2 regions of the Clostridium sp. CM036 genome follow, and region 2 is predicted to be linked to the other one. Evidence: a T-box and tRNA genes for the amino acid it is inferred to sense, from the RefSeq annotation. Region 2 holds a T-box; the other holds one or more tRNA genes.
The links. The T-box of region 2 lies ahead of ACWJKE_RS03835 (threonine--tRNA ligase). A T-box ahead of a tRNA ligase gene usually reads a tRNA of that ligase, here a tRNA-Thr.
Positions count from the first base shown of each region.

Region 1: it has a tRNA-Thr gene. The T-box ahead of ACWJKE_RS03835 (threonine--tRNA ligase) is inferred to sense a tRNA for this amino acid. The anticodon was not compared.

Region 1 covers NZ_CM143652.1:2,790,407-2,793,832, forward strand. The annotation lists gene ACWJKE_RS13085 (ParM/StbA family protein) at 1-549, shown strand, start outside; gene ACWJKE_RS13090 (hypothetical protein) at 552-929, shown strand; gene ACWJKE_RS13095 (TM2 domain-containing protein) at 1,074-1,400, shown strand; tRNA gene ACWJKE_RS13100 (tRNA-Thr) at 1,420-1,495, shown strand; gene ACWJKE_RS13105 (CopG family transcriptional regulator) at 2,091-2,249, opposite strand; gene ACWJKE_RS13110 (C40 family peptidase) at 2,760-3,426, shown strand, end outside.
Region 2 covers NZ_CM143652.1:803,060-806,485, reverse strand. The annotation lists gene ACWJKE_RS03845 (hypothetical protein) at 1-214, shown strand, start outside; gene ACWJKE_RS03840 (His/Gly/Thr/Pro-type tRNA ligase C-terminal domain-containing protein) at 394-564, opposite strand; partial or broken gene ACWJKE_RS03835 (threonine--tRNA ligase) at 665-1,349, opposite strand; T-box leader at 1,448-1,672, opposite strand; gene ltrA (group II intron reverse transcriptase/maturase) at 2,125-3,426, opposite strand, start outside.

The sequences.
Region 1 (3,426 bases), 1.9 Mb from region 2:
CCAATGTTATTACTTGACTTTGGTGGTGGTACTTTAGATGTATCTCATTGGAAATATGAGAAAGATGAATTTGGTAACAAGGTGCTTGGGATGACTAAGGCTAGTAGTTTTGCACAACATGGGTTTGAGCCAACAATAGAAGCATTACTCACTAAGTTCAACTCTGCTGACGGATCTGATGGTAATTATGATATATCAGATGCTATCGAATATTTAGAAGATGACGAACTACCTTTTGGGGAAGCAAATGTATTAAAAGACATTAAAGATTTAGTATTAAAACCATATGTGGAGAAAGCAATAAGTTCAATTAATAGCTCTTTTAAACCAAATACTTGTAAAGATATAAGAATAATAGGTGGACCTGCAAAGTTACTACTAGAATATTTACAAACAGAGTTCATAAAAACTGAGCCAAAGCTCATAGATAATAAAAACCCTCAATGTGCAAATTCTATACTGTTCGCTGAAAGATATAAAGAATTGCTAGTACTTGAATACTTAGATGGAAATAAAGAAGTTGCTGCAACTACAGTAGCAGGTCAATAATTATGGGAGCACTCCGTAAAACTGTATCATCAAATCTAGGAGAGGAAACAGATAAAGACTTAATTAATTATGTGAGCAATATGGAGAAGAAAGGTATTAATAATTCTAAACTTATAAAGCAGGCTCTGAGATTTTACAGGGACTACGGCAACAAAGTTAAGAAGCTAGATACAGTAGATATTGCAAATATTTTAGATAACCCTGAAGTTAAAAATTATATAGGTAATATAGTTGGAGAGCTTTTTAAAGGTGCTATGCCAAATTCAATTCCACAAATTAACGATGAAGTTATTGTCAAAAAATCAAATGAGAGGGATATAGATTCTGTTGAAAGTGAGTATATGAAAAAACTTAATTGTGTGAAAGATATGTCGTTATAGCTTGGAGTGGCGTTTTCGTCACTCCTTTTTACTTTAAGAATCATAATTATTTTAAAAACACTTAGCCCATACATATAGTAAAATGATACCATATATGATAAAATATAAGAAAGGCATTCAAAATAAGCTAAAAAGGGTGATCTAATGTTCTGTCCTAGTTGTGGATCTCAAAACGAAGATAGCTCTAATTTTTGTAAAATATGTGGGATTAATTTATTAATTCAACCTAATACGACTGGTGAACGGATTATTAGTGAAAAAAACTGGTTAGTTGCTTTATTGCTGTGTATTTTTGTTGGGGCATTTGGTATTCATAGATTTTATGTAGGTAAAATAGGTACGGGAATTTTAATGATTTTAACCTTTGGTGGTTTTGGAATATGGGTGTTAGTTGATATTATTTTGATTGCTACTAATTCATTTAAAGATATAAATGGGTTGCAACTAAATAAAAACATGTATAGGTATTAGTTTAAATTGTTTTGTATATGCTGAAATAGCTCAGTTGGTAGAGTAACGCACTCGTAACGCGTAGGTCGAGGGTTCGATCCCCTTTTTCAGCTCCAAGTTTGTAATATGGAAACAAATATTTTTTAGCACTGGCATAACTGCTGGTGCTTTTTTGTACGTTCAGCAGAGCAAAAGTAGACAGACGGTGAGTTATAAAGTGGCATAGTATGAATAGAAATATAGTAAAACGTAGCTTGGGGGTAAAGAAATCTATCTCCAGGCTTTTATATTTAACGGATTGATTAATATTACATATATTGGGTAATAATACTGATAGACAGAACAAATAAGAGGAAACAATCGTGTTTTATTAGCACTAGAAGTGTAATTATATATAAGGTGAGGTTGAATATAAATGAAAAAGATAAAAGTGAAAGTTGGAGTAGATAAAAGTAAATTAATAAAAGGTAACAAACGAATTGTTGCTTGTGGCAAGAACTTTTAACGATATTTCAGAAGAAAATTCTCATATTCCCATAAATGGGAGTTGATTACCATGACAAAGAGAAAACTTCAGCGGGAGTATAAATTTACTTCTGAAGTCGTTAATGCAGCTCCTTCGGAGCTGTTGAAGCACCGAGGATTATAATTTAAAAGGATAGTAAAAAAGTAGTTGAGAGTTATATCTTAACTACTTTTTTAGTGTAGCATTTATTTCAGAATACTTTCAAGGAGGAGTCTTATTCCTTCACTTTTATTTATATTACTTGCCTTGCAAAAACTTTTTAGGGCATTTGATAGTTCTTCACTTATTCTCACATGAATCAATTCACTTTTAGAATTTTCAATTTTCTTTCTTCCTCTGGGCATAATTATCACCTCGCAAGATTCGTGTTACATAAAATAAGCTCATAGATGCTAAATAGAATGTTGTAACACAATAATAATTATAATACATTTTAACAAATATTACCACGTAATTGAATTGAGAAATATAAAGATTATTTGTATAATTATATCCTCGTTTTATTTGATTTAATAAGTGGAATACAGGTAAAAGTCATGAAAATCAGTGGTTTTTTATAAATTATATGTATATAAAAAATTATTACTTTCTGTTACAATGGTATTGTACAAAAAAAAGGAAAAATTTGTGACATTGGTATTAGTCTTAAATTAAAGGGGAAGATTGATGTAAAAATATGAATAGTACTAGTTATAATAAGTAGACAAGCTAAATTCTCAAAATATTTCCTGGAAAATATTGCAGAGACTAAAAATGCAAGTAAAACTCTAGGAGAAAAAAATAAAACATTTACATTAGAAATAATTTACATATTTCGATAATTCATATTCATTTAAAATATAGGAGGTAAGCATATGAAAAAAAGAGTAGCTTTTATAGCAATGTTATTAACTATGGCGGGTTCACATGTTGTGTTCGCTGATAATGGAACGGTGACTGCAAGTTCATTATATGTCAGGCAAAAATCATCAATTTCATCATCAATTATATCTTCTCTTGCGAGAAATGCGAAGGTAGAGACACTTGGTAAAGAAGGGGAATTCTATAAAATAAATTATAAAGGACAAACTGGATATGTACATAGCTCATATATAAAAATATCGGCAAATACGTCTGGTTCTACGAGTACAACAAATGGAGCGGGGACGTCAGGAACAGTAACAACAGATTATTTAAATGTAAGAACAGGATTCGGGATAAATTATTCTGTTGCTAATGTTATTACACGCGGAACTAAAGTGACAATGTATGAAAAATCAAATGGTTTTTGTAAGATAAATTATGGTGGCAAAACAGGTTATGTAAGTGAGCAATATGTGAAAGCTACAACAGCACAGGATTCAAACACAGATAGTACAAGCAGTGTGATTACTGGAATTGGTAATATTACAGCATCAAGTTTAAATGTAAGAAAAACGGCGTCTATGGGTAATAATATCATGGGCACAATAAAAATAAATGCAAAAGTGGATTTGTATGGAACACAAAATGATTTTTATAAAATCAAGTATAATGGACAAT
Region 2 (3,426 bases):
ATTAATTACTTTGATTATTTTTAGTTTTACTATGCTAACTACTAATATTACATCAAATGCAGCGGACATAAGTCCTAAAAATATAGATTTAGTAATAGTATTTGATGATAATAATATTGATGAAAATGTAAAAAATATTATAACTAATTCTGGTGGAAAAGTTGTAGAAGAATTTGCTGAATTAGTAATTAATAACCTGAATGTAACACAATAAACAATTGAGTTACATTCACATTGAGTCTATTACTCGTTTTGAAAGAATTGTAAATATACTCTATTTTTAAAATCAGTCTTTTAAATTTGAAGTTATTGTTTCCTAATATAAAAAAGCATACAACACAATAAAAATTATGTTATATGCTTTTTCTCCTATTTATGACTCATATGATACACCTAATTATCTAGCATTTTACCATCAATTTCCTGTGTGATCCTTGAAATAAAGGCCTCTAGTGAACAGTTACCCTCATCACCATTTTTTCTACTTCTGAGGGATATACTCTCTGAGTTTTGTTCTTTTTCACCAATAACTATGATATAGGGCAATCTTTCTATGCTACCCAAAATCACTCTGTGTATAACAATAGGTCTATGCTTTTCTCCATCACTGCCGATATATTGTAAGTCAAATCTTTGGGGAAGGTGTAAATCTAGTTGTATAGTTCCACATTTCTTTGTTTAATATCATAGGAGTTTCTATCTCAACATAACGATTTTTCTTATGAAGTTCTCTCCAGTACTCAATTAAATTATTCTTTAAAACTACACCATTGGGAAGGAAAAATGGAAATCCTGGTCCCTCATCCATTAAAGCAAATAATTTTAGTTCTTTACCAAGTTTTCTATGATCCCTTTTCTTCGCTTCTTCAATCATATTCAAATATTCATCAAGTTCACTTTTCTTAGCAAATGCCGTTCCATATATTCTTTGAAGCATTTTATTTTTTTCGCTGCCTCTCCAGTAAGCTCCTGCAACTGATAATAGCTTAAAGGCTTTTACTTTTGAAGTTGATAATACATGTGGCCCTGCACAATGTTCTATAAAATCTCCCTGCTTAAAAAAAACTAATTCTTCTCCTTCTGGTAAATCATTAATGAGTTCTATTTTATAGATTTGTCCCTTATCTTCCATAATCTTCAAAGCTTCTTTTATAGAAACTACTGATCGCTCTAATCTTAAGTCTTCTTTAACTATTTTTCTCATTTCTACTTCTATTTTTTCGAGTATATCCATAGTAAAGGGTTCTACTACATCAAAATCGTAATAAAATCCATTATCTATTGCAGGGCCGATAGATAATTTAGCATTTGGATATAATAGCAAGTATATGATAGGCGGTGTGTCTAAGTGCCCTTCTTCTTCATTAGAATTTATTACAGTGCCATCCTTTATTACAACCTTTAACATAAATATTCCTCTTTCAAAAAATAATAAACCCGCCCCAAAGTAAGGGACGAGTTTTATCGCGATTCCACCCAAATTACAGAAGCATAATTAAAAACACTTCTATCACTCAACACCACTAACGCCGGCTCGCGGAATTACCTACTTAAGTTCAGTAATCAACTCAGAGGTGGTTTTCAATATTGCTTGTTCAAGAAACCTTACAGCCGGTGAGTTTCTCCCTCTTAGAACAGCATACTATTTACTTTTCCTCTTCACAGTTTTTAATTAAAATTAGTATATTCTAAATTGTTTTCATTGTCAATATATGTTTCACTTTGGGGCTATTGCCTATTCCTTAAAAAATTCATTTTCAATGTAACATAACGAGTTGACTCTTTACTTTGAATGTATTACAAATCAGTCTTAATATAATAATAAGACTCCTCAGTCAAAGGCTGGTCCACATCCGATTTTCTCCTTCATGCTTCATACGAAAACCTGATGTGGCACAAGCTCTTTCACTGCTCTAGGTCACAAATGAAGCTTTAGACAATCTTACTCACTGCCTAGAAGTAAACTAATCTATTAAAGTACCTAAGCATTCATCATTCTATTTAAGTTTAGTAGCAGTCAGTAAACTTCTCCAAAGCAATCGAGTAGGAGCTAAATAATTAATTTATTTAGCGACCTCTCACACCACCGTGCATACCGTTCGGTACACGGCGGTTCAATAGAAATTAATGTTTTAATAAATATGTCTCAGATATAGAAACTAATCCTATATTTTTAAGGTATTTATTGGTCAATGTTTTGTTTAATATAGGGCTATTGGATGTTCTCCAATAGCCTTTCCTTGTATTTGCATATTGCAAAGCTTTATTGTTTGGTATTCCTAATTTAACAAGGTTCCCATATTTTGTTTTAATCTTTTTCCATTGTTTCCAAAAACACATTCTAATTCTTCGCCTTAACCATTCATCAAGTGTTTTAAGAATACTTTTAATGTCTGCAATAGCAAAATAATTTATCCATCCAACTATCACTTGCTTAAGTTTCATAAACCTATATTTCATGCTCATCGCATTACTTCTTGAAGTTAATTCTTTTAGCTTTGCTTTGAATTTGATTATAGGTTTTTGAGGAACTCTCATTCTGTATTCACCTTTTGCTCGGTAAAATGAAAATCCTAAAAATTTAAGTTTCCAAGGTCTATCTACTGTACTCTTTTCTTTATTCACTCTAAGCTTTAACTTTTCCTCAATAAATCTCGTAATACTCTTCATTACTCTATTTGCTGATTTCTCACTTTTGACGTATATATTCGCATCATCAGCATATCTACAAAAGTTTAGTCCTCGTTTTGTTAGTTCTACATCGAGTTCATGTAACATTACGTTACTTAATAATGGGGACAAAGGCCCGCCTTGAGGTGCTCCTTCTTCTGTATTCATAAATACCCCATTTATCATCACTCCACTTTGTAGATACTTTCGTATCAGAGAAATTACTCTACTATCTTTAATATCTTCCGATAGTATCCTTATTAATTTATCATGATTTATCGTATCAAAGTATTTAGAAAGGTCTATATTCACCGTCCATGTATGTCCAGCATTAATATATCCCCTACATTTTTCAACAGCTTGTTTTCCACTTCTTAAAGGTCTAAAACCGTAACTATTATCAGAAAATTTCTTTTCATATATTGGTATTAGAGTTTGTGATATCGCTTGTTGAATAACTCTATCTAATACAGTAGGTATTCCAAGTAGCCTAATTCCACCGTCAGGTTTTGGTATTTCTACCCTTCTTACGGCTAGAGGTCTATATCTACTTTCTAATAATGATTGCCTTAATTCTTGTCCATGCTCTTTTAGATAATGTAGAAGTTCATCTACTGTCAAACCATCAATCCCATGACTTCCTTTATTGGCTTTTACTCTTTTATATGCTTTATTCATATTATCTCTCGATAATATCTGCTCGAGTAAACCATTATCATATTCATTCACATCGTTTCTTCCTTCTTCTGACATAGA